Regions from separate parts of the Halobacillus sp. AWM4_238 genome, predicted to be linked through region 2. Evidence: riboswitches for the same ligand, from Rfam matches in the RefSeq annotation. Region 2 holds a riboswitch; each other region holds the start of a gene.
What was found. A riboswitch is a leader RNA that binds a small molecule or an ion and turns the genes downstream of it on or off. The one in region 2 is predicted to bind S-adenosylmethionine.

Region 1 (10,543 bases), 950 kb from region 2:
CATGAACCCTTTCTTCACTTGGATGTTTTCATCCTTTCGAAGGGCGTTCAGTCCCCAAAATGTGTGGAAAATCGTTACTTCGTGATCGTAAGCGGCTGCCCCGTTTGCGATGATATAGGCAGCCATTGCCTTATCATAATCCCCGCTGAATAAGATAATATTCGTCTTTTTTGTTTCAGACATGTTTCATCCTCCTTGTTTAATATAGATATACGCGTATGGGTATATTAGATTGTAAAAAAATTTATCTGCTTTTGACAAGCAGTTGAACGGCTTCGTTGATTGAAGCTTCTTTGTTTTTTTGATCTTCAGCTTCCTGGATGCACTCCACAAGGTTGGAGCTAACCACGAGCCCGATCGCACGGTCAATCGCACTTCTGGAAGCGGAAAGCTGCGTAATGACATCTTTACAGTCTTTGTTTTCTTCCATCATTTTCAAAACGCCTCGTAACTGACCTTCTAGACGTTTCACTCTGTTCTTCATTGCGTTGTTGTATTCCATCGAATTGACCTCCCTTGTGAAGTTATTTTCTGTCGCTGTTGAACAGTACATGACTAATCATATACCCCGTTAGGTATATTGTCAACACCCCGGTACGTATTTTTTTGGATAAGGGATCATACCCCGTGTAAAGATAAGGGAGAGGTGAAGAACATGGATATGTGGATGGAAACACTTAAAGTGATTGGAAGGATCATGACCATCTTGCCATTACTCCTGGGAGTAGGGTTATTTATGGGAAAAAGATCAATTGGAGAATTACCTGTATTCGACTTTTTGGTAGTGCTTGTTCTTGGTTCTGTTGTAGGGGCGGATATTGCTGACCCTAAGATTGATCATGTACATACCGTGACGGCTATTGTTTTCATTGCTCTCTTACAAAAATTCATCGTAACGTTAAAATTACGAAACAGGAAAGTAGGGAAACTCCTGACTTTTGAGCCGACGATCGTTATTTTCGAGGGGGAAATGATTGAAGAGAACATCTCCCGCATTCAATATTCTCTTGATAATATTACACACATGCTCAGAGAGCAAAATGTATTTGAAATCAATAATGTTGAACTTGGCATCATTGAACCGAACGGCCAACTGTCCATTAAACTGAAAAATGCCAAAGAAGCCGTAACCCGAGAAGATATGGGGTTCCCATATAGGGGTGGGGGTTATGACATCCCCCTTATTCTGGATGGACAAATGCAACAAGATCTTTTAGCTCGCGCAGGTCGGGACATGGATTGGTTACGTACCAAGCTGGGTACCCATGATGTCTCGGAGGTGTTTTATGGTGCGCTTACCAGCCAGGGTGAGTTTTACTTTTCATTAAAAGGAAAAAAAGCAGAGTCTTTACCTCCTATTGAACATTGATATTTTTTGATAATGAGATTTAAAAGAAAAGAGCCGCTAAAATAGCAGCTCTTTCATTTGGTTATACACTTTGATCCATACAAACCTTCAAACGTTCTTCAATGTCACTTGCCATCTCTTGAATGTTTTCATCCTCAACCATTTGAGTAAGAGAAGTCGGCTTAGGCATACCGATTTTTGTTTTGTTTCCTTCTACATAGATAACCATTTTACAAGGGAGGAAATAACCAGCCAATACGTTTTCATTTAACACGCGTTGCGCTTCTACAGGGTTACAAACTTCCAAGACTTTAAATTCTTTTTCAAATTCCAATCCTTTTTCATGAAGCTTATCTTTGATGTCAAAGGTCCATAACACCCCGAACTTTGCTTCTTTGAGATTAGCCTCAAGACTCTCAATCGCTTCATACATCCCTTTGTCCGTTTCCACCGTATAGTGAAACATGAAATACCTCCTTGGTAATTAGTTCTCCTTATCTATACCCATTAAGGTATTAGGGTAATCTCTCAAATAATTATATTTCACTAAATCTCCCGTTTGTGTAAGACTCCGTTTCGATATGTTTGGGTGAGTTTAGGGGCTCCGGGAAACTGTTCGCTTTCCATGGGGCGGGCGGTGAGCCTCCTCAGGCTACGCCTTCCGGGGTCCCACCTGTCCCACACGTCCCATAGGAGGCTCACCGCGCTCCCGCGGAAAGCGAGCTATTCCCCGCAGCCCCCATCCACTCAAAAAAACATCTCGAAATCGAGTCTTAAAGAATCCTGCCATATTGCTTAATAACTATAGGGAAGAAATAGCGTAGTCCTACTATGAAAAATTCGGAAAGTTTAGTGAATTAAATTGACAAAGCTTTTTTGCTGTATTATGATTGGCAACATCAATAAAAAAGCAAATGACTTTTCTTCTTATCTAGAGAGGTGGAGGGACTGGCCCTACGAAACCTCGGCAGCGGAACTGATCCGTCGAAACGATCAGAAACTGTGCCAACTCCAGCATGTGCGGATGCATGTGAAAGATGAGAAGAGACGGTATCTCATACATATTGAGAGCCCCTCTTCTTATTTTTTAGAAGAGGGGCTCTTTTTGCGTCTAGGAGGGACAGAATGATTCAATTCGAAGATGTTTCGAAGGTTTATCAGCACAATGGGAGCGACTTGCGTGCTGTGGATCAAGTGGACTTGACTGTACATAAGGGAGAAATTTTTGGTGTGATCGGCTTTAGTGGAGCTGGTAAGAGTACCCTGATCCGTTTGGTCAATTTACTCGAACGCCCCACAGAGGGAAGGGTGCTGGTCAATGGTGAGGATTTGACGCAGCTTTCAAAACCAGACTTAAGACAAGTAAGGAAGCGGATTGGGATGATCTTTCAACATTTTAACTTGCTTGAATCAAAGACGGTTCACCATAATGTGGCTTTCCCACTTTCTTTATCAGGGACACCGAAAAAAGAAATCGATCGAAGAGTAGCAGAAATTCTCGAATTTGTCGGATTGTCCGATAAAGCGAAACAGTATCCGGAAGAGTTATCCGGAGGGCAGAAGCAAAGGGTGGGAATCGCCAGAGCTTTAGCAACTTCTCCTGAAATTTTGCTTTGTGATGAAGCAACATCAGCCCTTGATCCTGAAACGACGAAGTCAATTCTGAAGCTATTGCGGAAGGTACGCGATGAATATGGCATAACGATTTTGATGATTACACATGAAATGAATGTGGTCCGTGAAGTGTGTGACCGCATTGCTGTAATGGAAAGTGGACGGGTTATTGAAAAAGGATCGATCTTTGATTTGTTTTCCAGTCCTCAACATCCAACCACGAAAAACTTTGTGAAGACCGTGATGGAAAATGACATCCCCGCTTCAATACTAAATGGAATCGAGGAAAGGGGTTCTTCAAGGCATATTTATCGTGTGACTTTTGTTGATGAAAGTGCCGGAGAACCCGTTCTATCTCAAGTGTCTAAAAGATTTGATGTGGAAGTTAACGTACTGTTTGGACAAATTACGGAGCTTCAAGGAATACCGTTCGGTCATCTCGTTGTGGAACTTCAGGGGCCGGACCAAGAAATCTTACGAGTGATTAACCATATTCAACAAAGAGTATCTGTACAGGAGGTGACTTCCCATGCAGGTTAACTTAATGGAATTTTGGCCAAGAATTTGGGAGGCGACGTATCAAACCATTTTGATGGTTGGAATCTCATTATTGGCAGCTACTTTAATCGGTTTACCGTTAGGGATCATCCTAGTCGTTACGAGGCAGGGAGGTTTGTTAGAAAACAAAACGCTTTTCGGTTCCTTCAGCTCGGTCGTTAACTTTTTCCGTTCCATTCCTTTCATCATTCTGCTCGTGGCCATTTTGCCATTTACGAGGTTAATTGTTGGTTCGTCTATAGGTACAGCAGCAGCCGTTGTACCGTTGGTTATTTTCTCAGCCCCTTATATTGCTAGGTTAGTAGAAAGTAGTTTACTTGAAGTGAAGCCAGGCGTGATCGAGGCGGCTGAAGCAATGGGTGCAACCCCGTGGCAGATTATTCGTCGTGTTTACATACCTGAAGCGTTAAGCTCCATCGTTCTTAATTTGACGATTGCAACCATTGGCCTTGTCGGCGCTTCCGCCATGGCTGGATTTGTCGGCGGGGGAGGACTTGGGGATCTTGCTATCTCTTATGGGTATCAACGTTTTGAAACGGACATTATGATTGCCACCGTATTATTGCTTGTACTCATTGTGCAAATCACACAAACGATTGGAAATTTCACATCTAAAAAGATTCGTAGACAATAGGAGGTTTTAATTATGAAAAAATGGATCGTTACACTAAGTATTTTACTGACTGTTGGGATTTTGCTTGCCGGTTGTTCGAACGAAAGTGGAGCAGCTTCTGAAGAAACGAAGAAAGTCAAAGTTGGATTGAATGGGTCTGGCGTGCCGATTTGGGAGAAAATCAAAGAAAAAGCCGCAAATGAGAATATTGAAATTGAACTCGTTGAATTCGCCGATTATGTACGACCGAATATGGCTCTTGCGGATGGAGATATTGATTTGAACGCTTTCCAAACCGTTTCTTATTTTGATTCATTCATTAAGGAACATAACCTGGATCTTGCTCCTATTGGTACGACCTTGATTGCGCCGATGGGTATTTATTCTGATCAATACGAAGATGTCAGTGAAATCCCTGACGGAAGCTCCATCGCATTACCGAAAGAAGCGACAAACATGGGGCGTGCGTTGCTCCTTCTCCAAGAGTCAGGCTTAATTGGTCTCCCTGATGACTTTGATGGAAATGGGGATTTGAGCAAGATTGAAGAAAACCCTAAAAATTTGACTTTCGAACCGATTGTTGCAGCTCAGACGCCGCGTGTTCTTCCTGATGTAGCAGCATCGATCATCAATAATGGTGTCGCTGTGGAAGCAGGATTTGTACCTGTAGAGGATGCGATTGCGATTGAAGATGAGACAGCACAACCTTACATTAACATCATTGCTGCTCGTGCAGATGAAACAGATAATGAAACATATCAAAAAATTGTGGAGATTTATCAGCAAGAAGATGTAGCCCAACATATCGAAGAAGTTTATAACCAATCGCTGATTCCGACGTTTGTTCCATTAAAAGAAATTGGTTGGTAAAGGAGCTTTCACTCGTATGAGTATAGAATTATATCAGTCCCTGGAGGACACCCTCTTAGCAAATATAAAGAAACAACAACCGACGTATATAGAAACCAGTCACCTTATTCACTCAAACCCGGAAGTGGGGAATGAAGAATACTATGCTTCTCAACAGCTCCAAACGCTTCTTGAAGCAGCGGGTTTTGATGTGGATGCAGAAATCCCTGAACATCCAACGGCATTCAAGGCAAGGAAATCCTCCGGAAAACCTGGTCCGAAAATCGGTTACCTGGCAGAATATGATGCTCTGCCAGGGCTGGGCCACGCGTGTGGACATAATATCATCGGTACGGCTTCTGTAGCTGCAGCCATTGCTTTAAGTGAAATCCTTCCTCAAACAGGAGGGGAAATTATTGTACTCGGTACACCAGCAGAAGAAGGAGGACCAAACGGCAGTGCGAAAGGAACGTTTGTCAGGCATGGTCTTGTCCAAGAATTGGATGCGTGCATGATGGTCCATCCGCTGGGGCGGACATCTGGTTCCGCTCCTACACTTGCCGTCGATCCCGTTGACTTTGAATTCTTCGGAAAAACAGCTCATGCAGCCAGTAATCCTGAAGACGGAATCAATGCGCTGGACGCTGTCATTCAGCTGTACAATGGATTGAATGCTTTGAGACAGCATGTCACCGATGATGTCCGTATCCATGGTGTAATTTTAGATGGAGGCGACGCACCGAACATTGTTCCTCAATACGCGAGAGCGAGGTTTTATTTACGAGCTGCTACAAGGGAAAAATGTGATGATCTGACGAAAAAAGCAGAAAAGATCGCAAAAGGTGCAGCGGAAATGACAGGAGCTACTTATAAGATGATCCGCATTCAGAATGGGGTCGACAATTTCAAAGTGACTCCGCTGTTCGACCGAGTCTTCCAAGAAAAAATCACATCTCTTGGGGAAAGTTATTTTGAAGACAGGAAGGGACTAGGGTCAACGGATGCGGGCAACATAAGCCAAGTCATCCCTACCATCCACCCTTATATAAAAATGGGTCCAGAGAGCCTTGTTGCCCATACAGATGAATTCAGAGAAGCGGCCAAATCAAAACAAGGAGATGAAGCTCTCATCAAAGGAGCGACAGCACTTGCTCAAACAGGTTTGGAATTATTGACAGACGAACAATTGTTAAAAGAAATCCAAGAAGAATATGCTAGACTCTAACCAAAAGCCAGACCATTAAAGGTCTGGCTTATCGATTGTGTATGGGGGTTCCATATATTAAAATGGGTACATTAGAGAGAGGACGTGAATCACATGACAAAAGACATCAAATTGATTGCTCTAGACTTAGATGGAACAACTGTTAATCATGAAGGCGAAGTATCCGAGGCTAATAAAGCAGCTATTAAAAAAGCCAAGGAAAAAGGGATCCACGTTGTATTGAGTACTGGAAGGTCTCTATCGCGGTGCCGTAAAATCGCTGAAGACCTCGGACGCTCTTCCTATATTGTGACCATCAATGGGGGAGAGATTTATGATCATGAATTTAACCTCGTCGAACAAAATCGACTTGAAGATAAACATGTGGAGCGTCTTTGGGAATTGAAAAAAGAGCACGGCCTTTATTTTTGGTCCTCCACCGTGCAAGGCTTGTACAACAGCCAAAATCCATTCGATCAAGAAATTGTAGACTATGACTGGTTGAAGTTTGGTTTTGATATTGAAGATGACGAAGTAAGACAAGTCATTCTCGATGAAGTCAATGCGAATGAGGACTTGGAAGTAACCAACTCCAGCCCTACAAACATTGAAATCAACCCAGCGGGTGTAAACAAAGCAGCTGCTCTTTTGAAAGTCTGCCAGTGGCTTGATCTAGAAATGGAACAAGTGATGGCGGTTGGAGACAGCATGAATGATATTGCGATGATTCGCGAAGCGGGCTTCGGTGTCGCCATGGGTAACGCCCAGGAGCCAGTGAAAAAGGAAGCAGATTTTGTTACAGCTTCCAACAAAGAAGACGGCGTTGCCTTTGCTATCGAAAAAGTCATAGACTAACCCCAAAAACCAGCCCATACCAGGCTGGTTTTTTTACATCCATTGTCCCCTAAAGCTCCCTTTTCTTGAAGACAAGTTTCGAGACGTTTGTTGAGTGGATGGGGGCTGCGGGGGATAGCTCGCTTTCCGCGGGAGCGCGGTGAGCCTCCTCGGACTGCGTCCTGCGGGGTCTCACCAAGCACTTTTTTCCCTCTTAGATATCCGGTTTCGGCGCCTAGCGGCTAGTGAGACTTCCCTCGCTTCTGTACGATAAGTCAACATCGAATCACTCCGTTCTTCGTGTTTCCTTTATCTCCGCCAGCTCAGTCCAGTCCATACGCCGCTGACCAAGGCGCCTCCACACTTAAGATAGGAGTCTCGCCATTCCCCTCCGCCCCTCTGCCATATAAGTATCTTGAAACTACTTGCAGAATTAGGCACTTTATACGTATTAGGAGCAATAGCACAAAACCTCCATCGTACGGACAGAGCTCATAACTTCTTGTTATAGAGCGCTTTCTTACAATAGGTAGTGATGGTGGAAGATGCTCCTTCCTGGTGGAGGGGTTCGTTTCTCCTAACTATAAAAGGGGTGGTTGGGAAGCTGCGAGACTCCCGTGGGAGAAAGGAGATCGGCGAGATCCCTTAGTGCGGCAGACCGCCCGAGGAAGCTCGCCACTACCTCACAGGAAAGTGTTCAAATGCGGAATCGCCCTGGTAGACACGACTGGCATAAGCAGAACAGCAACGGAATGTGCCCTTTCATTCCTTTGCTGTTCTGCTTATGACGCGAGTGTCTGGGCGATGGAGCTAGACGAGTAGCTTCCCAGCCACCCCTGACGCCTCACATAGCAAACGAACCCCGGAAAGTCTCGAAACTGAGTCTTCAACAATCCTGCCATATTGTTTAATATTCATTATTCGCGCTGGTGTGGGTCGGGACTGTAATGGAGGATGTCGAAATCCTTCTAAATACATAAATATGTAAGCGTTTTCTGTTTGAGGCAGGAAAAGAAGAATAAAAAGAGAATTACATCCAATAGCGAAGAATGCTCAGGGAGGAAGACTATGAAAGCATCTTACATAACAGAAGAACATGAAATACTCCGTCAATCTCTACGGAAGTTTTTAGAAAAAGAAGCTTATCCCTATTATGACGATTGGGAAAGGGCGGGGGAAGTACCCCGGGAGTTCTGGAGAAAGCTTGGAGAACAGGGATACCTTTGCCCTTGGCTCGACGAGAAATATGGTGGGTTTGGAGCAGATTTCGGCTATTCCGTTGTCATCAATGAGGAAATGGAAAAAGTGGGGACAGGACTGATTGGAGTCGGTTTGCACAATGATATTGTCGTTCCTTATTTGGAAGCTTACGGAACAGAAGAACAGAAACAAAAATGGCTTTCAAAATGTACCACAGGAGAATGTATTACAGCGATTGCGATGACAGAACCGGGTGCAGGTTCAGATCTTGCTTCAATCAGGACGACAGCTGTAGAAGATGAAAAAGGATTTATGTTGAATGGTGAAAAAACATTCATCACGAATGGGATCCACGCGGATCTGGTTGTCGTGGTGTGTAAAACGGATCCCCATGCCTCTCCAGCGTATAAGGGAATCAGTCTGTTGGTCGTTGAAAGGGATACGCCTGGTTTTTCCCGTGGGAGAAAGCTCGATAAAATCGGTCTGAACAGTCAGGATACGTCAGAGTTGATTTTTGAGGATGCACTTGTCTCTAAGAAGCACCTTCTTGGTAAAAAAGGAGAGGGTTTTTATTACTTGATGAATCAGCTGCAACAGGAGCGCTTGATTGTAGGAATCGGAGCCATTGCTGCCTGCGAACGTATGCTAGAGTTGACGATTGCATACGTGAAGGAACGTAAAGCTTTTGGGAAATCGATTGCTTCTTTTCAAAATACTCAATTCAAACTTGCTGAACTTCAAACAGAGGTGGAAATCGGGAGGACATTCCTGGATCGGACGATTGAAGCGCATATGAACGGGGAGGAAGTTGTCAAAGAGGTGTCGATGTCCAAGTGGTGGACGACAGACCTTGTGAAGAAGGTAGCGATGGAGTGTATGCACCTTCACGGTGGCTATGGATATATGGAAGAGTATGAGATTGCGAGAAGGTTCCGTGACGCGCCGGTCACTGCAATTTACGCGGGATCCAATGAAATTATGAAAACGATTATCGCCAAAAAGATGGGCTTAGTATAGGAGGATAAGATATGAATGAAGTCGTCATCGTCGAAGCAGTACGAACACCTGTGGGAAAAAGAAATGGAGGGCTCAGCGAAATCAGGCCGGATATCCTTCTGGCTGATGTCCTTAAGGAACTGGTTAACCGAGCTTCTCTTGACCCTATAGAGGTTGAAGATGTAATCGCTGGTTGTGTGAGCCAAGTCGGGGAACAAGCAGGAGATATTGCCAGGATTGCTGCCCTGACTGCTGGATTTCCAATGGAAGTTCCTGGGGTAACTCTTGATCGTCAGTGTGGATCGAGCCAACAGGCCATCCATTTCGGTTCCCAGGCCATTGCTTGTGGGGATATGGATGTCGTCATTGCCGGTGGTGTGGAAAGCATGTCCCGAGTTCCGATGTTCTCAAACATGCAGGGGACATCATTTAATGAACGGTTAACGTCCAAATACGAGATGATCAATCAAGGCCATTCAGCAGAAAGGATCGCAGAACAGTGGCAATTGAGTAAAGAAGAACTGGATGCTTATGCTGCTGAAAGTCATCGGCGTGCGCTTATGGCCATTGATGAAGGAAGGTTTGAAAAGGAAATCATGCCCGTGACTTTAGGGGACTCTCGTGTGATTCAAACAGATGAAGGCCCCAGAGCAGGAACATCTGTCGACACCCTTGCTTCGCTGAAAACAGTTTTCCAAGAGAATGGCAAAATCACCGCAGGAAATGCGAGTCAAATTAGTGATGGCGCTGCAGCTGTCCTGTTAATGTCACGAAGAAAAGCGGAGACATTGGGGTTGAAGCCACGCTTTCGGATTGTCTCCAGAGCTGTCGTCGGTTCTGATCCTACCTTAATGCTCACAGGTCCGGTTCCCGCAACTCATAAGGTCTTACAAAAAGCTGGACTGAGCCTTGAAGATATCGATCTCTTCGAAGTGAATGAAGCTTTTGCCCCTGTACCTTTGTTTTGGATGAAAGAGACAGGTGTGCCACATGAAAAATTGAATGTGAATGGAGGAGCCATTGCGCTTGGTCACCCGTTAGGTGCCACCGGAGCGAAACTTATGACCACTCTGATTCATGAATTAGAAAGAACAGAAGGAAAATACGGACTTCTTGCCATCTGTGAAGGACACGGAATGGCGAACGGTACGGTCATTGAAAGATTGGAGGGATAACTATGGATGTTCATGAGGTTGTAGCGGTTGTGACAGGAGGGGCCTCAGGCCTTGGTGAAGCGACAGTAAGAAAAATTACAAGAAATGGCGGGAGTGTCGTAATTTTAGATCAAAACGAAGAAAAAGGCGTGGCACTTGCAGAAGAATTGGGC
Region 2 (10,543 bases):
CAACGGTAGTCATTGCCGAAGATGGTGCTGCTTCTGGGGCCGGTTTTTATATCGCTGAGGAAAAAGGCTATTTTGATGACTACAACATCGATATCAAGTTCACGACGTTCGCAAACAGTGATGATATGCTACCAGCCCTGGCGGCAGGTGAAGTGGACATTGCCGGTGGCGTATCTACAGCTTCCTTTTTCAATGCTATCGCTCAAGGCATTGATGTAAAAATCATTGCTGATAAAGGGCACTATTTTGATGGCAGCTCGTATTTCAGCTTTGCCATTCGTGAAGATCTGCAGGATGAAATCAAAGAATACAGTGACTTGAAAGGGAAGCGGATTGCCGTGTCATCGAGAAACGCCGTGGATGATTACATTTTCCAGCGGATGCTTCAACATGCAGGGCTGACCGAAGGGGATGTCGAGTTCGTGCTCATGTCCGATTTTGGAAATATGCTTGCCGCGATGGGCAACAAGTCGATTGACGCCGCTCTTCAAATTGAACCACTGATCACTCAAGGGGAAGCACAGAACCTGCACGTCCGCTTCCGTGATGCCACAGATTTCGCTCCCGATGCACAAATTGCCATGGTTCTTGGATCGCCTGATTTCATTGAAAAAGATACCGACGTGTCCGTCCGCTTTATGGCCGCTTACTTGAAGGGGGTGCGCGATTACAATGACGCGTTCCTTTATGATGAGGGGCTGGATGAAGTGATTGAGATCATGACGAAGCATACAGCGTTGAAGGACACAGAAGTTTGGAAAAAAGTCGGTGTGACAGGACTCGACCCGAACGGGGAAATGTTTATCGATGATATTAAGAAACAGTTTGAGATGTATGACGCAAACGGCGCTATACGTGGGGATATTGACTTCAATGATGCCATCGATACCTCCGCTTCTGAAAAAGCGATGGAAGTGATCGGCCGCTACGAAAGGTGAGAATGAAAAAAACGCTTGTCATCGAATGGTTTTTATTGTAAAGTTACCATTGACTCAATTGAATATTTCTTATCAAGAGAAGCAGAGGAACTGGTCCTGTGATGCTTCAGCAACCACCAACATCGGTTGGCCGGTGCTAATTCCAGCAAGTGTTGATCACTTGAGAGATAAGAAGGAATGAACGGATACGATTCAGAGAGCCTTCTTATATAAGAGGGCTCTTTTTTATTTGCCGCTTTCTTCGCTTTGAACCATTCATCCTTCTCGGGATAAAACCGACTATTCTGATGAGTTTAAAATATTTTAGGAGGTCCAATCATGGCAAAATCATTGAGCAACCCTTTCGCACTCATTCCTTTTGCGATTTTCATTTTACTTTTCATCGGTTCGGGAATCGCTACAGGAGATTTCTATCAAATGCCTGTCCTTGTCGCTTTATTCGCGGCAATTCTCGTTGCTTTAGCGATGAACCGGAAGACTGATTTCCAAACAAAAATATCCCAATTGACCAAGGGGGGCGGACACCCCAACATCATCTTAATGGTCATCATTTTTCTACTAGCGGGAGCATTTGCTTCCGTAGCATCCGGCATGGGGGCCGTTGAATCGACCGTCAATCTAGGCTTGACCTACTTGCCTGGCGGTTGGATGGTCGTCGGATTGTTTGTCATCGGCTGTTTTATCTCGATTTCTATGGGAACGTCTACAGGTACGGTGGTTGCCCTGGCTCCCATCGGATTGGGTGTAGCCGAGCAGACTGACATCGGCCTTGCCTTAGTGATGGGGGCGATTGTGAGTGGTGCCATGTTCGGGGACAACCTTTCCGTCATTTCCGATACGACCATAGCAGCTGTCCGTACACAAGGAACAGAAATGAAAGAGAAGTTCAAAGCGAATTTCTTCATCGTTCTTCCAGCAGCCATCATAACAGCCATTATTTTTGGTGTGATGACCGCCGATGCAACGGCCAGCCTGCAGAATGATTACTCGTACAACATTGTTGAGATCTTACCTTACCTAGGGGTACTCGGATTCGCGATTGCCGGAGTAAATGTCATTTATGTTCTGATCGGCGGCATTGTTTTCGCCGGTGGGGTTGGACTTGTGCTTGGGAAGTTTTCCGGCATGGAATTCGTCACCCTCGTAGGGGATGGATTTACGAACATGCAGACGCTTGCGATGATTGCCGTATTGTTAGGTGGTCTAGTGGAACTCATCCGGGCTAATGGCGGCATTGAATTTCTACTGCAAGCCGTGAGCGGGAGAGTCCATTCCAATCGTGGTGGAGAGCTTGGCATTGCAGGTATTGTGACGGCCGTCAACTTTTCGACAGCGAACAATACGATTTCTATCATCACAGCCGGTCCGCTCGCCAAGCAGATTTCTGATGAATATGGCATCGAAGGCAGGCGCTCAGCAAGTATCCTCGATATTTTTTCCAGTTCCGTTCAAGGGATCATCCCTTATGGCGGACAGATTTTGGCGGTAGCGGGTGTCGCCAGCATTTCTCCAGTCGCGATTGTTCCATTTTGCATTTACCCTCTACTTACAATGGTGGCGGGTCTGTTAGCCATCGCCTTTAGATATCCGAAATTTACCGTAGAAAAAGGAAAGGCCGTATTCAAGAGCGCATCTTAATAGAGGGGGGCACCTGATCAGGTGTCCTCTTTTTTTATTTGTTTCTAAATATACTGACATGAAATTTCAAAATAAGTCTATCGAATCAGTAGGAAAGTTTTGGGAATGAAAGGTTCTGAAGAGGATTAGGGCCTTAAGTGGTATAGACGACTATACCTATTTCCGATAAGCTTTTATTACAATATGTAAACGTTTACAATAAATTGTCTTCTGCATGGGTACTACTCTACGAAATTTTTTGCAAAAGGATCTTCCTGGATAGGTAGGCGCCTTTTACAAATAGATAAATAAAGGAGGAGTGTCGAATGAAAATAGCAGGCAAATGGGTGTTCATTTTCACACTGACCATCGACATGATGCTGCCGTCGTGGTTCATGGGAGCAGAGGTGGATGCTGCTGAAAAGAGTGAGCAATCAGACTTGATTATCTTTGAGAATGTTCCGCAGGCAGATGTAACAATGGAAGGGAATGTGTTTACTCTATCTGCCCTGAACGTGTATAAAGATGGACATTTTACAAAGGTGAATGAAGGACTCGTTTGGAAATCGAAAAATCCAAACGTTGCTACGATCACGGATGACGGTACGGTCACTTTCACAGGGCAGCCTGGACGAGCGTGGGTGACGGTATCCAATGGTTCATTCAAAGACCGAATCGCCCTTGATTACAAGCCGGATCGTTCAAAGAAAAAGAAAGAGAAGCGTGACTTCAAACCGACCATCAAAAAGCAGCAAGGGGAACGGTACGACCTTGTCCAACATGCACTCTCCAACATGACAATGAAGGAAAAAGTCGGTCAGATGCTTATGCCGGATTTTAGAAAATGGGACGGGGAGAACGTAACGGAAATGCTCCCGGAGATTGAGGAGATAGTTCAAAAATATCACTTGGGCGGCGTTATATTATTCCGAGAAAATGTGGTGACAACCGAACAGACAGCGACGCTTGTGTCTGATTATCAAGCGGCCTCTGAAAAATATGGATTGCTTATGACGATTGACCAGGAAGGCGGCATTGTGACACGTCTTCAATCAGGAACGGATATGCCTGGAAATATGGCTTTAGGTGCAACACGTTCCGAAGAATTCGCTCAGGATGTAGGTTCTGTCATTGGAGCTGAATTATCATCTCTTGGGATCAACATGAACTTTGGGCCGGTTATGGATGTGAACAACAACCCTGATAACCCTGTCATTGGTGTTCGTTCTTTCGGAGAACATCCCGAACTGGTCGGGAAAATGGGCGTAGCCTACACGAAAGGGCTGCAGGAACACGGGGTAGCAGCGACTGCCAAGCACTTCCCGGGTCACGGGGATACGGCGACAGATTCCCACCTCGGTCTACCTGAAGTTCCTTATGACCTCGAGCGTTTGAAAGAAGTAGAGTTGTATCCTTTCCAACAGGCGATGGATGCGGGCATCGATGCGATTATGACTGCACACATTACCTTCCCGAAAATCGATGATACAAAAGTGACTTCTCAGAAGGATGGTTCTGAAATTGCGCTCCCAGCCACCCTTTCAGAAAAAGTGCTAACGGGATTGATGCGTGAAGAGATGAATTATGAAGGAGTCGTTGTCACAGACGCTTTGAATATGAAGGCGATCGCTGAACATTTCGGACCGGTCGATGCCGTTATTCGAACGATCAATGCCGGTACAGACATTGCGCTTATGCCTGTAGGTTTAGAAGAAGTTGCTTCTGGTGTCTATGAAGCTGTAGAGTCTGGGGAAATTCCAATGGCTACGATTGAAGATTCTGTTGAACGGATCCTTACATTGAAATTGAACCGGGGAATCATCAAAGAAGAAACGCCTCAACCGATCGATGAGAAAATCGCAGAAGCGGAAGAAGTGGTCGGATCGGATGCACATAAAGCTGTGGAGAAACTAGCGGCGGAGCGTTCAATTACCCTCGTGAAAAATCAGGGAGTTCTGCCTGTAGACGCCTCAGAAAATGACCAGGTTGTGGTGATTGGAAACAGGTTTATTTCTAGTCTTGCGGATGCTGTAGCCGCCCATCATCCAAACACGACTTTAATCAATACAAAAGAACGTGAATTAACAGCTGAGCAAAAACAAATGGTGTCTGAAGCAGACAAAGTCATCTTCGGAACGTACACGTACAATGTGTACACTCGTTCCGAAAGTCATCCTCAAATGCAGTTGATGCAAGATGTGATGACGAATACCAATGCGGAAGTGATCGGCGTCGGAATCCGTAACCCTTATGACATCATGGCTTATCCGGAGGTGGATGCTTATATTGCACAGTACGGTTTCAGAAAGGCGAGTTTTGAAGCTACCGCCGCCACCATTTTCGGTGAAAATAACCCGGGCGGCCAATTGCCTGTGACGATTCCAGGATCCGAAGATGGCGTGTTGTTCAAATATGGTTCGGGGCTGAGTTACTAGTAGCGATTTTCTAGGGAGAGGGGCTTTGCGCCCTTCTTCAAAATAATCAAAAGGGAGAGGATTACTTTGAAAAAGTGGTGGATGATTGCGGTCGTTTTAATTATGACGTGGTCCACATTCTCGGTTGTTTTTGCGGACCATAACGGAAATCCAGGCAAACACAAAGGACATCATAAAAAAGGAGAACCGTTCAAGCTTGGGGTGGAAGTCCTTTTAGATGAAGAAAAAGATCTCATACAAGGTAAGAATGTCGGGCTGATCACAAACCCTACCGGAGTCGATCAAAACTTGAACAGCATCGTAGACTTGTTACACAACGATGAAGATATCAACCTGACGGCGTTATATGGACCGGAACACGGAGTCAGAGGCAGTGCTCAGGCGGGAGAATATGTCGAGTTTTATACTGATGAAAAAACAGGATTACCGGTGTACAGTCTTTACCGAGAGACCCGTAAACCGACTTCAGAAATGTTAGAAGATATTGATGTGTTGCTGTTTGATATTCAGGATGTAGGAACACGTTTTTACACGTATATCTACACGATGGCTTATGCAATGGAAGCTGCAAAGGAGAATGACATTCCTTTCATCGTGCTTGACCGCCCGAACCCGCTGGGTGGAGAAAAAGTGGAAGGTCCCGTTTTAGATGAAGACTACAAGTCGTTCGTCGGAAACTATCCAATCCCGCTTCGCCATGGGATGACGGTTGGGGAGCTTGCGAAGTTGTTCAATCATGAGTTTGAGATTGGTGCAGATTTGACGGTTGTGGAAATGCAAGGGTGGAAGCGAAGTATGGACTATGAGGAGACAGGCCTTGAATTTGTTGCTCCTTCACCGAACATGCCGACCGTGGACACAGCTTTCGTTTATCCAGGTGCGGCCTTGATGGAAGGGACGAATGTTTCTGAAGGGCGCGGAACGACACGACCCTTCGAATTGATCGGAGCCCCTTTTATCAATAGTACAGAGCTAGCTACAGAGATGAACGCGTACAACTTACCAGGAGTAAGGTTCAGAGCCGCATCCTTTACCCCTTCTTTCTCGAAGCATGCAAAGGAATTGACGCATGGGGTGCAGATCCATGTCATCGATCGTGAAGAATTCAATGCTGTTGAGACCGGGGTATATCTCGTGAAAACCATTCATGACATGTACCCGGAAGAATTCCAATTCCGTGCTGAAAATGCGGAGGGTATCTCTTTCTTTGACCTTTTAGTTGGTAATGGTTGGATCCGGGAAGCCATAGAAAGCGGAGAGTCTGTCGAAGACATGAGAGACCAATGGGAAGATGAGCTCAAAGAATTCAAAAAAGTAAGGAAGCACTACCTCCTTTATAAGAAGAAATAAGATGGATAAGGAATATTTTTACACACCAGGTCATCCATATTATGGATGACCTGGTGTGTTTATTTTTCCCATTTTTTAGATCATTGTTCTTAAGTGGATGCGAATTTATTACAAGATGAGACCATTTATGATAAAATTTGTAAATATTCATACATATTTGATAATTAGGAAGAGGGGGATGAATATGGGTGCACAATCAACGTTCACGGGTGTTTGGAGTCGCCTTTGGAAGTTGCATTACGAGGCGAAGGATTTATTGAGGTTTACGGTTACTGGTGGCTCTGGCGGTTCACCAGGCGTAATGAACAATCAAGAGGCAGAAGGTCACGACCCTGGCCCGTCTTTTGATACGCGTCAAAAAGTAGGTCTTTTTTTAGGTCCACTTTTGTTTGCGCTTACACTGATTTTTTTGGAAGCGGATGGATTATCACAAAGTGCCGTGGCTGTTTTAGCCAGCACGATCTGGATCGCTACCTGGTGGATTACAGAAGCGATCCCGATTCCTGCGACATCCCTTTTGCCATTGATACTTTTTCCTCTAACGGGAGGGCTGGATGGTGGAACGACGGCTTCTTCTTATGGAGATAATACGATTTTCCTGTTTATGGGCGGTTTCCTCATTGCCCTTGCTATGCAAAAGTGGAATCTGCATAAGCGGATGGCTCTGTTCATTATCGCCTCCGTTGGAACAAGCACAGAACAAATTGTGCTTGGATTTATGGTTGCGACGGGAACATTGTCCATGTGGATATCCAATACAGCCACAGCGATGATGATGGTCCCGATTGGCATGGCCGTCATCTATCAAGCTTCTGAACAATTGAAGAAAAAAGGGGAAGCGGTGGATCACGAAAATTTTAATTTCGGAAAAGCAGTTATGCTCGGAGTCGCCTATAGTGCTTCCATCGGAGGACTTGCCACACTGATTGGAACACCACCTAACACGATTTTCAAAGCTGTCGTCGAACAAACCTACGGCATAGAAATTAGTTTTGCTGGTTGGATGGCGTTCGGTGTTCCTTTGACAATTCTATTTCTAGCACTCGCATGGTTTTACTTAGTCAAAATTGCTTATCCTATGAAAATTAAAGAATTGCCTGGTGGAAGAAGAGTTATTGGAGAAGAAAGGCGTGCACTTGGAGTGATGAGTACAGAGGAAAAAATCGTCATGACCGTGTTTACGGTAACGGCAGTGGCATGGATTTCTCGGTCCTTTTTACTCGTGCACATCAATGAAAATATCAACGATACGATGATTGCGATGAGTGCTTCGATTCTACTATTCTTGATTCCTTCTAAAAACAAGAGAGGGGATTACCTCTTGGATTGGGATACGGCAAAAGGGCTCCCTTGGGGAATACTGCTTCTGTTTGGAGCGGGGCTTGCTATTGCTGCTGGATTTCAGGAAACGGGTCTCGCTGAGTGGATTGGCACACAACTAACGATTTTAGAAGGGATCCATCTCATTCTTATTGTTGTAATCGTTGCTGCGCTAGTCATTTTCTTAACGGAAATCACATCCAACACAGCCACTGCGACGATGATGTTCCCGATCATGGCCTCTCTTGCCAGCGCTATTTCGGTCCACCCATACAGCTTGATGATTGCTGCTGGTGTAGCGGCAAGCTGTGCCTTTATGCTTCCTGTCGCGACGCCTCCGAACGCCGTCGTTTTCGGAAGTGGATATTTGAGAATTCCAGACATGGCTAAAGCAGGGCTGTGGTTAAACGTTGCAGCCATCGTTTTGATTACAGTAGCGATTTATTTCTATCTGCCGTTCGTTTGGGGAATTGATCTAAAGTCATTCCCAAACCGTTTTAACTCATAAGTAGAGGATGATGGATATGGAAGCCGTACAAAAAAGCAGACAACCGTACACACCACATCAAAGTGAATTTTGGCGGGCCACCCTGACTTTGATGCTGGCTTCTTTATCCATTTTCTCTACCTTGTATGTGTTTCAGCCTTTACTCCCTGTGTTTACAGACCAATTCCAAATCTCCGCTACAGAATCCAGTTTACTCATGTCGGCCAGTGTGATTGCGATGGTGATCGGGCTGTTCGTTCTTGGTTTTACTGCTGATCGATACGGACGTGGTGCGGTTATGAAAGTTTCTCTGTTCATCACGGCCGGGACACTGGTTCTTTTGCCATTCACTCCATCATTTGGAGGGATCGTTGCGTTGAGGTTTATCCAAGGATTCTTCTTAGCCGGAATCCCTGCTGCGGCGATGGGGTATTTAGGGAACGAGGTCGCCCATAAGCACTTGGGACTTGCTATGACCTTGTACATATCCAGCAATGCCCTCGGAGGCATGGGGGGGAGAGTAGTAGGTGGGTACGTGACAGATTTGTTCAACTGGCAGTCCACTTTGTTCATTTTTGCTGCATTCGGACTGCTTTCTGCTATTCTATTTTTCTTTCTTTTTCCTAAGGAGCGTTTTTTCGAGAATACCGATGTAGCAATCGTGGATGATCTTAAAGGGATGCTTGTCCATTTGAAAAGCCGTTCGATGCTGGTTTTGTTCATGATGGGGGTTCTGCTTCAAATTGTCTTTACGGCTATATGGACGTATGTCCCCTTCCATTTACAGAGAGAACCATTCAACTGGTCGCTGAAATGGATTGCCCTTACGTACTTTGCTTATATTTTTGGAGTACTTGCACCACCTCTTGCGGGCCGCATTTCGGATGTGGTTGGTCTGAGAAAAGTGATGTTCACAGGGGTGACCGTTCTCATCGTTGGTGCATTTCTTACAGGGATTCCATCCGGACCGTTAATACTTGTGGGACTGTCTCTCATTTGCATGGGATTCTTTGTCGCGCATTCCATGGCTGCTGCCCTTGTCAGCAAATCCGCCACCCATCATAAAAGCGGGGCATCAGGTTTCTACTTGATCAGCTATTACTTAGGCGTAGCGATCGGCAGTACAGCCACCGGATCGTTATGGGAAAATTACCAATGGACAGGAGTGTTGAGTGTAACCTTCCTGCTACTCCTTCTATTCGTCTTCTTACCACTTTATCGAAGCGAATGATGTACCAGTTCATCCATAATATGGATGAACTGGTACACCTTTTTTTGGTAAATGACCGTGTTATAATCGTTCTATATGAATAATAGATGAGAGAATTAAAGGAGAGAGTCGAATGGGGAAGGCACCTTTAGTGAAAGGGAATCAGGTAGATCGTCAAACGAGGTGTGCCCACTATCATAGTGATGTTGATATCATCGCTATTCGTTTTCACTGCTGCGATGAATATTTTGCGTGTTATTCATGTCATCAGGAACATGCAGATCATGAACCGAGCCGCTGGCCTAGGAGCATGTGGGATGAGCGTGCCATTCTCTGTGGAAACTGTTGTCATGAGCTGACCATTCAGGACTATATGCAATCCTATCAATGTCCGGTTTGTCAGCATGGTTTCAATGAAGGCTGCCGCCTGCATTATCCTTTATATTTTGAGATGTAACCGTCCATCTGTGTGGGCGGTTTTATTCATTTTAGAGGAAGGGATAGATTTCAGGTAAGGAATCGTTTCCTAACTCAATGTGAAAGTGACTTAAATCAGACTCCAAGTGTACGAACTTTCTTGATAGTGACTGGACTGCTTGAAGAAGTCTTGTGATGAAGGGGTCTGATCTTAAATGAAGAAAAGCTGAGTCTAATTTTAGACTCAGCTTTCTTAGAAAGTTGCGATTTATTCTCCAACCACAAACTCAAAGTTTCCTTCGAATTTCACATCTTTCCCTAAAAGAACGCCGCCTGTTTCAAGAGCAGCATTGTACGTTAATCCATAAGCTTCACGATCGATTTTTCCGCTCACATCAAATCCTGCAACTGTGCTTCCGTCCATCGGGTTTTTGGAAGTGCCGTTGTATTCCACTGTGAAGGTTTCCTGATGAGTCGTTTCCTTTATCGTGAAGTCCCCGGTCACTTCGAATTCGTTATCCGAAATCTTTTTAATGGACGTGCTGCGGAAAACTAGGTTTGGGTATTCGTCTGCTTCAAAGAAGTCCCCAGAACGAAGGTGTCCGTCACGCTGTTCGTTCCCTGTATTGATTGAAGTGACGGGGATCGTGACCGTCACTTGTGCAGAAGGCAAGTCGTTAAGGTCACCAGAGAACGCTACATCGAAGGACTCAAATTCTCCTTTTGCTTTTGATACCATCATATGTTTGATTTGAAAATTCAAGCTGCT
Region 3 (10,543 bases), 2.9 Mb from region 2:
TAAAATACACACTAAACAAAACAGTTGGTTTGTCCGTGGATTCTGTGAATATTTTCATTCAGGGAGTCCGTGTGACAACTGAATAGATCGCGGTTGTAGTCAAAGGAGGAAGTAAGTGTGACGTTACAAAAGTTAGACGGCAAGACGCTTGCCGAAATGATCTTGCAAGGAGCTCATCATTTGAAACAGAACTCTCAAATGATCGATGCTTTGAATGTTTTCCCTGTACCGGATGGCGATACGGGAACAAATATGAATCTGTCCATGACTTCTGGAGCTGAAGAAGTGCGGAATGTGGACCAGAATCATGTAGGAACCGTAGCCCAGTCCCTCTCCAAAGGTCTCCTGATGGGTGCGCGTGGAAACTCCGGTGTTATTCTCTCGCAAATTTTCCGTGGTTTTTCCAAGGCGATTGAAGACAAAGAAGTCATAACAACCAAAGACTTCTCAGACGCTCTTCAAGGTGGTGTCACGACTGCATATAAAGCCGTTATGAAACCAGTGGAAGGAACCATCCTTACCGTAGCAAGAGAGGCTGCCGAAGCTTCAGTCGAAATCGCTGAAAAAGAAACAGACTTCATTCCATTCATCGAAGGTGTCGTTCAAGCAGCTAGGAAATCATTGAAGCGCACGCCTGAACTACTTCCAGTTTTGAAAGAAGTAGGTGTCGTGGATAGTGGTGGTCAAGGCCTTGTCACGATCTACGAAGGCTTTCTTGCGAATTTGAAAGGAGAAGAACTTCCAGATCTTGAAGAAACGGTATCCATGGACGAGATGGTTAATGCGGAACACCACAAGTTGAATCAAGACTTCATGAATACAGAAGATATCGAATTTGGCTATTGTACAGAATTCATGGTCAAATTTGAAGAAGACAAGCTTGCTGAGCATCCTTATGATGAAGAAGCATTTCGTAACGAGCTCAGTGAAATGGGGGATTCACTCCTTGTCGTCTCTGATGAAGAGTTGATCAAAGTCCATGTACACGTGGAGTATCCAGGAGAAGCGATGACCTTAGGACAAAGGTACGGCAGTCTTGTCAACATGAAGATTGAGAACATGCGTGAACAGCATACCTCGATCGTCGGTGACAAAAAGAAAGCCAAGCCTAAGTCCGATCAAAAAGCAGAGTATGGAATCGTTACAGTAAGCATGGGAGACGGGATCAAGAAACTGTTTGAGAGTCTTGGAGCTACTGTCGTCATTCAAGGCGGCCAAACGATGAACCCGAGTACTCAAGATCTTTCAGAAGCGATCAAGGAAGCGCATGCGAAACGTGTGCTTGTCCTGCCGAATAACAAGAATATCGTCATGGCTGCTGAACAAGCTGCTGAATTAGCGGATGTTGAGGTTGCTGTCATTCCATCGAAAACCATTCCTCAAGGGATGAGTGCTCTTCTAGGGTTCAACCCGGAAGCTGACCTTGAATCCAATAAAGAGGAAATGCTCAGCCTCATGTCTGAAGTGAAAACAGGTCAAATTACGTACGCAGTCAGAGATACTCAAATTGATGGGTTGGACATTTCCAAAGATCACTTTATGGGAATCGCTGATGGCAAAATCTCTGCTACAGATAAAAGTGCTTTAACGACGGCTAAAACGTTGCTGAACCAAATGATTGATGAAGATGAAGATGAAATCCTCACGATCTTGACTGGTGAAGAAGTCGACGAAAAAGATGTGGCAGCACTTGAATCCTTCATAGAAGAAACATTTGAAGATTTAGAAGTGGAGATCCACAAAGGCGGTCAACCGATCTATTCTTATATCTTCTCCATTGAATAATAGATACAACAACGCAGCTCTTCATAGAGCTGCGTTTTTTATGCTTGTTCCCGGATGATCGCTCTTTTCAATTTCAAATGATTTCTGATGGAAGAAAGCACGATGAAAAGATAACTGGAAACAAGGAGCGTGTACACGAATGTTAGTAAATGCGTGTGTAGAGGAACGGAAGTTAATAAAGTCCTTGCGTTTGTAAGAATGATAAAGCCACCGGCTAGTACTCCAAGAACAGAAGAGGGGAGAATCTTTACAAGCCAAGCGGCGATAGGGGCTGCAACGACCCCTCCGAGAACGAATGAGGTGATGAGGAGCCAACTGAATTGGTCATGACCTAAAAAAATCAAAAAACCTACTGTAGCTGAAATCGTTACCAGGAATTCACTTGTATCTACCGTTCCGATGACTTTCCTTGGAGCAATTCCTGATCGGGTAAGCAGAGCAGGGGTGTTGACCGGACCCCATCCGCCACCTCCGACACTATCCAGGAATCCTCCTGCTATTCCAAGAGGCAGAAGAAATCGTTTTTTTACGGCTTTTTTTGGTCTTCTGTCCGTTTTCTTCGAAAGGAATAGAAAACGAATGACGATGTAAATGCCTAATAGCAGGAGAAACATGGATATGTAAGGCCTAATATAATCTCCTGGAATTCGGCTTAAAAAAGCAGCTCCAAAAAAAGCGCTGACTGCACCTGGAATAGAAATGATCATCACAAGCCGCTTATCAACGTTGCCAAACTTATAGTGAGAAAAACCTGAAACAGCCGTTGTGGCAATCTGCGACATGTGGATGGATGCAGAAGCGACAGCAGGCGCCAGTCCATAGGACAGGAGGATCGTCGAAGAGCTAAGGCCAAACCCCATGCCGAGCGCTCCATCCATCAGCTGTGCTATAAAACCGATGAAGGCGAAAATGGTCAGTTTTTGCAATGTGTACCACTCCTTAATTATACATAGGTCATCGTCATTTTTACTATTCCTATGCACTTACTAGGTTTTATGTTTAAAAAAATTGAAACAAACAAAATCCCCCATCTGAAAGAAGGGGGATCGTCCACACCTTATCTTTCAGCCGGATGGCTGCTGGAATGAGCACCTGGTTAAAGGTTGCTGCGGGATCTTCAGACCAGATTCCTCCCCCGGCTCTTCATAAGGATTGTATGTAGTTTTTAGAATAATTATAAAATTAACGAACATCTTTTCATTTGTCAATCCAATGTTAATAAAAAAACAGAAAAGTTGTAATTTTTCTAAAAAGCATTGACATATGATGAAAAGGAGCATAAGATTTGTATCAACTTGTTTTTCAGAAAATTTCATAAGCTTTTCTTATCTAGAGAGGTGGAGGGACTGGCCCTTTGAAGCCTCGGCAACGGGTCTAGGAATGTAAACAGATACTGTGCCAATTCCAGCAGGCGTTAAGCGCTTGAGAAGATAGGGAGAATGCAGTTTACATGACATTGTAAATGCCTTTCTTCTTATCGGGAAGAAAGGCATTTTTCTATTTAAGAGAGGAGGAGGACATGACACAACCACACATCACCTATCAATCTTTTGAGAATCCATTTACCGATGATCCACCGAAAGAAGATACGAAAGGAGCATCGGAAATTGTTCGCTGGGCCTACAAGGAGTATGAAGACATTGTTTATGCTTGCAGTTTCGGCGCAGAAGGAATCGTTCTCATTGATTTAATTTCTAAAGAAAAACCGGATGCCGAAGTCGTGTTTCTTGATACGGGCATCCATTTTCAGGAAACCTACCAGCTGATTGAAAAAGTAAAACAGAGATATCCAGATTTAAACATAACGATGAAACAACCTGAGATGAGCCTGGATGAACAAGCCGAGCAATACGGATCAGCTCTTTGGAAACGGAAACCGAATCAATGTTGCTACATCCGTAAGATCAAACCGCTTGAGGACGCTCTCCATGGAAGAAATGCATGGCTATCCGGGTTGAGGAGAGAGCAATCTCCGAGCCGGAAAAAAACAAACTTTGTTAATAAAGATGAACGATTCAAATCGGTAAAAGTATGCCCATTGATTCACTGGACATGGGATGACGTATGGCAGTATATCCGACTAAATAGCTTGGATTACAATGAATTGCACGATCAAAATTATCCTAGTGTCGGATGCATTCCATGTACAGCCCAGGCGGCGGATGACGGTAGGTCAGGCCGGTGGAAAGGGTTCAATAAAACGGAATGCGGCTTGCATACAACAGAAAACAGTCAAGATGAATAACCTTGAAGGAGGAATGGATATGTCAATCATCCCCCCGCACGGTGGAGTGCTGATAAACAGGTGGAAGGAAAAAAGACCAGAGGAGCTACCGGAAGATCTCATCGAGCTTGACTCCATGGCGCTTAGTGATCTCGGTTTAATTGCTAATGGTGCATATAGCCCTTTACGTGGATTTATGGATGAAAAGACTTATACATCCGTTGTGAATACCATGCGGCTGAGCGATGGAGAGCCGTGGAGTATTCCAATCACACTTCCGGTGACAGAAAAACAAGCAGAGAATCTCGGAAGAAAAGCACAGCTCATCAAGGACGGAGTGGTGTATGGGGTTATAACCATTACCGATCTTTTCAAACCGGATAAAGAAAAAGAAGCAGAAAACGTGTACGCAACCTCTGATGATGCCCATCCAGGTGTCAAAAAATTATTCGAGCGCCCCGATTGGTATGTGGCAGGAGATATTGAGGTGTTTCAAAAACCTCCTTATGAACACGGAGAATCCTTTTATTTGGACCCTGCAGAATCAAGGAAACGATTTGAGCAACTGGGTTGGGAAAAAGTAGTTGGATTTCAGACAAGAAACCCTGTGCACAGGGCTCACGAATATATCCAAAAGGCAGCGCTCGAGACCGTGGATGGATTGTTTCTCAACCCTCTTGTCGGGGAGACGAAAAGCGATGATATTCCGAGCGATGTCCGCATGAAGAGTTACCAAGTGTTATTGGAAAATTATTATCCAAAAGATCGAGTGATTTTAGCTGTTTTTAATGCGGCTATGAGATACGCAGGACCCCGGGAAGCGATTTTCCATGCAATTGTAAGAAAAAATTTCGGGTGCTCTCATTTCATTGTTGGGCGTGATCATGCAGGAGTCGGTGATTACTACGGAACGTATGATGCACAGAAGATTTTCAGTCACTACGAGAAAGGAGAACTTGGCATCACTCCGCTTTTCTTTGAGCATAGTTTTTATTGCAAAGCGTGTGAGTCGATGGCGTCTAATAAAACATGTCCACACGATAAAGAGAATCATCTGATTTTGTCCGGTACGAAAGTAAGGGAGCTTTTGAGAAATGGTGAGAAACCACCAAAAGCGTTCAGTCGTCCAGAAGTCGTGGATGTACTGATCGAAGGCTTACAGAAGACAGCCGAAGTGAAAGGATGAAGAAAGTGACGACAAACCTTACCTGGCACGAAGCATCCATCAGTAAAGAAGGTTATCGCAAGAAAAACGGCCATCACAGCGGGGTCCTTTGGTTTACAGGTCTATCAGGATCAGGCAAATCAAGCATTGCCAATCAATTAAATAAGGTTCTCCACGAAAAGGGATTGCAGAGTTATTTGCTGGATGGAGATAACGTCAGGCAGGGGCTAAACTCGGATCTTGGATTTTCAGAAGAAGACAGGGAAGAGAACATTCGACGGATCGGTGAAGTTGCGAAGCTTTTTGCAGATAGTGGAACGATTGTTTTAACAGCATTCATTTCACCCTATCAAAAAGACAGGGATCGTGTGAGAGCTTCGATGCAAGCCGGGGACTTTATAGAAATCTATGTGGACTGTCCAATTGAAGAGTGCGAAAACCGTGACCCTAAAGGACTTTATAAAAAAGCCAGGGATGGAGAGATCAAAGGGTTTACAGGTGTGGATGCCCCTTATGAGAAACCTTTGCAACCGGAACTGGTGCTAGATTCTAAAGCGTACGATGTGAAAAGCTGTGCCGAACAAGTGTGGAAACTTTTACAAGATAAAAATTGGGTGTAACGAAAGGGGCCGGAAGATGACAAACGTGTATATCGTAGGAGCGGGACCAGGGGATTACGACCTTATTACAGTAAAAGGACTAAAGGCGATACAAAAAGCAGATGTCATACTTTATGATCGCTTGATCAATCAAGAGCTCCTGAATGAGGCGAGGGAGGATGCGGAACTTGTTTTTTGCGGAAAACGTCCCGATCATCACGCCCTTAGCCAAACGTCCATCAATCATCTCTTATGTAAGTATGCTTTGAAAGGGAAAGTCGTTACACGATTGAAAGGAGGGGACCCCTTCGTATTTGGGCGCGGAGGAGAAGAAGCAGAAGAGCTTGCCAAACGGAATATTCCTTATGAAATCGTTCCAGGCATCACTTCTGGTATTGCCGCGCCTGCTTATGCAGGCATCCCTGTGACCCACAGGGAGTATAGTTCTTCAGTCGCTTTCATATCGGGAGTCAATAAAACCGGAAGCGATGAAGAGGCGTATTGGGAGCGAGTCGTTAAGAGTATGGATACTTTGTGTATTTATATGGGAGTAAAGAAGCTTCCTGAGATCTGTGAGCGGCTGTTGAAGTACGGAAGACCTCTCCATACACCTGTGGCTTTGGTGCAGTGGGGAACAACAGAGGAGCAGAAAACGGTGACAGGGACAATTAAAGACATCGTTGTTAAATCAAAACACATAGAAAATCCAGCCATGATTGTCGTCGGTGATGTAGTCCAATTAAGAGAACGACTGAAATGGTTCGAACGTTCACGAGAAGAAGGATTGAAGGAAGTGGCCTCAATAGTTGGGTAGAAAGGAGAGGGAAGATGAAAGCGATCCTCTATGTCAGTCATGGTAGTAGAAAAAAAGAAACAAAAAATGAAGCGATCCATTTTTTGACCCAAGTACAGAGCCAAGTAAATGTGGAACTCTATCATATTTGTTTTCTCGAGCTGGCTGATCCTGATATGTTGGAAGGCATTCAGACACTTGTAGAAAAAGGGGCAGAAGAAATCGTCATCATTCCTGTCTTGTTATTGAGTGCAGGGCACTATTTCAAAGATATTCCTAATGAAATTGCGAGAGCTGAGGAGATTTATCCGGATATTTCCATCGTCTATGGCCAAACCCTCGGCGTGCAGAAACGCGTCACCGATGTATTGGTGGATCGCTTGAAAGAACTGCCGACGGAGCTTGATGAAACTACAAATGTTCTGCTTGTTGGAAGGGGAAGCAGGCATCCAGATACCAAAAGATCCATGGAAACGATTGCTTCGGAATTAAAGGAGATTTATGGGATCCAACAAATCCAAACCTGCTACCTTGCTGCTCTCACTCCGCGTTTCACAGAAGCGTTTGAGACATCATTGGCTACATTCCCTAAAACGGTTGTTGTTCCATACTTGTGGTTTACAGGGCTGCTTTATGATTCATTGTTAGAAAGTATACAAACCGCAAGGAAGAAAGGAGACAGCGTCTACCTTACGGGTTATTTGTATGATCATCCAAACATGGTGCAGGCAGTCGTCGATCGTGTGGAGGAAGCTTTCTGTACGAAGGAGGAGCGCAGGCTGTGATATCTCTATCCATGGATTTGAAACAAAAAAATGTCCTGATCATTGGAGGCGGTAAAGTAGCGGAGAAAAGGGCAGAAGTACTGGAGAACGAAAAGGCCAGGATAACGATTGTCAGTCCTACACTTACGAGTCATTTGAAGAAGGTGCTCGAAAAGGGGGAGATCCGATGGGTGAACCGTTGTTTTCAGACTGGAGATCTCACGGGTGTTTTTCTTTTGGTCATTGCTACAGATCAAAAAGAGACAAACGACAGCATTGCACTTCTTGCAAAGGAGGTCCCCCTTGTAAACCGAGCAGATGGAAGAGACGGTGGGAATTTTCACTTTCCTGCACAATTTTCGAGAGGGAAACTCAATGTTTCTGTCACCACACAAGGGGCAAGTCCGAAACTTGCGGCCCGATTGTTGGGAGAATGGGAAAAGCGGTTTCCGCCATCCTTTGAGGAATATATAGATTTTTTATATGAATGCAGACAATCATTGAAGAGATCATCGTTATCTAAAGAAGACAAAGATGTATATTTAGAAAAAATACTGAACCTTTCTTATTCAGAACGAAAAGAACAGAGGAGAATTAAAGCAGATTTACATAACAAAGGGGTGGAATGGTTTGGCAGGGTTGAAAGGGAAAAAGATCGGGATAGCAGCTGACCGCCGATCGGACGCAATTGCAAAATTAATTACAAACCTGGGAGGTCAACCTTTGGTTTTTCCGCTTCAAGGGGAGCAGGTATTGGATGAAGAAGCCTCCTTCACCCATGTCGAAGACTACCTCGCTCAGTCATTCAGGTGGGTCATTTTAACGACGGGAATAGGAGTGCGGACGCTAGCTGATGCAGCGGAAAAAGGAAGCCTGGACACACCATTTATTCAAAAACTTCAAGCAGAATCCCTGGCCATCCGTGGCTCGAAAACGATGGATTGGTTAAAAGAACATTCACTTACTCCTGATGTCTTGGCTGCAGATGGAACGATGAATGATCTGTTGTCACAGGTCCCTGTCGTAAAGGAAAAGGAAAACTTCACGATCTTCCTTCAAACCTATAATGAAGATGAAAAAATGTTGATCCAACAGTTAGAAGCTAAAGGATACAACGTTTACCAGGCTAACCCATACAGGTTCCTGCCGCCTGATCGGAATGTGGTTGAAGAGATCACCGACCACATTTCAACCGGCCGGTTGGATGCGGTGGTCTTCACTAGTAAAACACAGGTGAAAAATTTATGGGAGGCAAATGAAAGCACGGACCATTTATTGCGAGCTTTCCGTGAGCATGTCCAGGCAGTAGCTGTTGGAAAGATTACAGCCAAAGCTTTATATGACCGTGGAATTTCATCGGTCGTTGAACCAGCACGACCAAAAATGGGGGCGATGGTTGTAGAACTTGACCGGTATTTTCATCGGCAGTTGGTGGACCACTAGTGACTTATATGGAGGTGTCAAAGTTGAATCTTGAAGTTAAGAACAGTCCTTTTGATCAAGAACAAGCAGATCAGTTGAACCGTCTGCTGTTAACCATGGACGACAGACAGAAAATATGGTTGAGCGGATTTTTAGCGGCAGCACAAACGTCGCCCATTCAGTCCCCGAAGCAGCAACAAGGAAATGAGAGCTCTGTGACTACCCGGCAGGTGACACTCTTATATGGATCACATACAGGAAACTGTCAGGCCCTGGCAGAAGATTTTACAGCAACTTTAAAAGAGAGAGGCTTTGAAGCTAAATGTTTGGATATGGATGATTACAAAGCGAAGAACATAAAAAACGAGCAAGATCTGCTCGTCATAACAAGCACACACGGAGATGGGGATCCTCCGGACAATGCGCTCTCTTTCCATGAGTTTCTTTTCAGTAAGCGAGCACCAAAGTTGGAAGGAGTTCGATATTCTGTCCTTGCTCTCGGTGACCGCTCTTATGAGTTCTTTTGTCAGACTGGAAAGGAGTTCGATGAACGGCTGCAGGAACTAGGGGCTGAGCGGTTCCACCCCCGTGTTGATTGCGACCTCGATTATGATGAAGCTGCTGAATCATGGTGGAGGGGAGTTCAAGAAAAACTAGGTGATCAAGCAGAAAAGGGTATACAAACCGTAGAAGATCGATCGATTGAAACAGATCGCCCTGCTTTTTCTAAGAAACTACCATTTCAAGCGGAAGTATTGGAGAATATCAATTTGAACGGACGCGGTTCGAATAAAGAGACGCGCCATTTGGAGCTCGACCTTGAAGGATCGAATCTTCACTACGAACCAGGGGATAGTCTCGGGATTTACCCTGAAAATGATGAAACACTTGTGGATGAGCTGATCAAAGAAATGGATTGGGATCCGGAATTGTCTGTGGTCGTAAACAAGGACGGGGAAGTCCGGGCATTACGGGAAGCGTTAATTACCCATTATGAGATAACGGAACTAACGAAGCCTTTACTGGAAAAATTAGCGGACTTGACCGATCACGAAGGCTTTAAACAACTGGTCGCTTCGAGTGAGGAGAGCAGTGCTTATGTGTATGGGCGTGATCTTTTGGACGTTGTCAGAGATTATGGTCCATGGAAAGCAGGGGCGGAAGAATTTATCAGCATCTTAAGGAAAATACCAGCAAGACTATATTCGATCGCAAGTAGTGTAAAAGCCAATCCTGATGAAGTTCACCTCACGATCGGTACAGTAAGATACGATTCCAATGGCCGGAAGCGAACGGGGGTCTGCTCAGGACAATGTGCGGAAAGGACAGAAGTTGGTGATCGTCTGTCTATATACGTTCAAAAGAACAAAAATTTCAAACTGCCTGTTGACCCAGATGTTCCGATCATCATGATTGGAGCGGGCACAGGTATTGCCCCGTACCGTTCATTTTTAGAAGACAGAGAGGAGATGGAAGCCCCGGGGAAATCGTGGTTATTCTTTGGGGAACAGCACTTTGTCACAGATTTCTTATACCAAGTGGAGTGGCAGCGGTGGTTGAAAGAAGGGGTGTTGACGAAAATGGATGTCGCTTTCTCCCGCGACTCACCAGAAAAAGTGTACGTTCAGCACCGGCTGCTTGAGAATAAGAAAGAAATCTATGAATGGTTAGAATCCGGTGCTTATGTTTATGTTTGTGGCGATGAAAAACATATGGCCAAAGATGTTCATCAGACAATCCTGCAAATCATAAGAGAAGAAGGAGATCATAGCGAACAGGAAGCGGAAGATT

Region 1: it holds a riboswitch for S-adenosylmethionine, as region 2 does, so the genes downstream of both, ACXACN_RS13965 (methionine ABC transporter ATP-binding protein) here and ACXACN_RS18610 (Na+/H+ antiporter NhaC family protein) in region 2, are expected to answer to the same signal.
Region 3: it holds a riboswitch for S-adenosylmethionine, as region 2 does, so the genes downstream of both, ACXACN_RS04295 (phosphoadenylyl-sulfate reductase) here and ACXACN_RS18610 (Na+/H+ antiporter NhaC family protein) in region 2, are expected to answer to the same signal.

The regions. Positions count from the first base shown of each region.
Region 1 is NZ_JBSWSY010000002.1:2,795,029-2,805,571, reverse strand. Features, by position in the region: gene ACXACN_RS13985 (DsrE/DsrF/DrsH-like family protein) at 1-183, opposite strand, end outside; gene ACXACN_RS13980 (metal-sensitive transcriptional regulator) at 245-502, opposite strand; gene ACXACN_RS13975 (DUF421 domain-containing protein) at 656-1,369, shown strand; gene ACXACN_RS13970 (DUF302 domain-containing protein) at 1,431-1,814, opposite strand; SAM riboswitch class I at 2,273-2,392, shown strand; gene ACXACN_RS13965 (methionine ABC transporter ATP-binding protein) at 2,474-3,502, shown strand; gene ACXACN_RS13960 (methionine ABC transporter permease) at 3,492-4,154, shown strand; gene ACXACN_RS13955 (MetQ/NlpA family ABC transporter substrate-binding protein) at 4,167-5,003, shown strand; gene ACXACN_RS13950 (M20 family metallopeptidase) at 5,020-6,207, shown strand; gene ACXACN_RS13945 (Cof-type HAD-IIB family hydrolase) at 6,301-7,041, shown strand; gene ACXACN_RS13940 (acyl-CoA dehydrogenase family protein) at 8,089-9,237, shown strand; gene ACXACN_RS13935 (thiolase family protein) at 9,249-10,391, shown strand; gene ACXACN_RS13930 (3-hydroxyacyl-CoA dehydrogenase) at 10,394-10,543, shown strand, end outside.
Region 2 is NZ_JBSWSY010000002.1:3,741,557-3,752,099, forward strand. Features, by position in the region: gene ACXACN_RS18605 (ABC transporter substrate-binding protein) at 1-938, shown strand, start outside; SAM riboswitch class I at 1,005-1,112, shown strand; gene ACXACN_RS18610 (Na+/H+ antiporter NhaC family protein) at 1,257-2,576, shown strand; gene ACXACN_RS18615 (glycoside hydrolase family 3 protein) at 2,882-4,990, shown strand; gene ACXACN_RS18620 (exo-beta-N-acetylmuramidase NamZ family protein) at 5,057-6,340, shown strand; gene ACXACN_RS18625 (SLC13 family permease) at 6,525-8,168, shown strand; gene ACXACN_RS18630 (MFS transporter) at 8,185-9,378, shown strand; gene ACXACN_RS18635 (CHY zinc finger protein) at 9,491-9,814, shown strand; gene ACXACN_RS18640 (YceI family protein) at 10,043-10,543, opposite strand, start outside.
Region 3 is NZ_JBSWSY010000002.1:828,782-839,324, forward strand. Features, by position in the region: gene ACXACN_RS04280 (Asp23/Gls24 family envelope stress response protein) at 1-86, shown strand, start outside; gene ACXACN_RS04285 (DAK2 domain-containing protein) at 118-1,785, shown strand; gene ACXACN_RS04290 (sulfite exporter TauE/SafE family protein) at 1,824-2,711, opposite strand; SAM riboswitch class I at 2,840-2,937, opposite strand; SAM riboswitch class I at 3,108-3,222, shown strand; gene ACXACN_RS04295 (phosphoadenylyl-sulfate reductase) at 3,305-4,030, shown strand; gene sat (sulfate adenylyltransferase) at 4,050-5,195, shown strand; gene cysC (adenylyl-sulfate kinase) at 5,201-5,794, shown strand; gene cobA (uroporphyrinogen-III C-methyltransferase) at 5,811-6,587, shown strand; gene ACXACN_RS04315 (sirohydrochlorin chelatase) at 6,602-7,351, shown strand; gene ACXACN_RS04320 (NAD(P)-binding protein) at 7,348-8,001, shown strand; gene ACXACN_RS04325 (uroporphyrinogen-III synthase) at 7,961-8,773, shown strand; gene ACXACN_RS04330 (assimilatory sulfite reductase (NADPH) flavoprotein subunit) at 8,797-10,543, shown strand, end outside.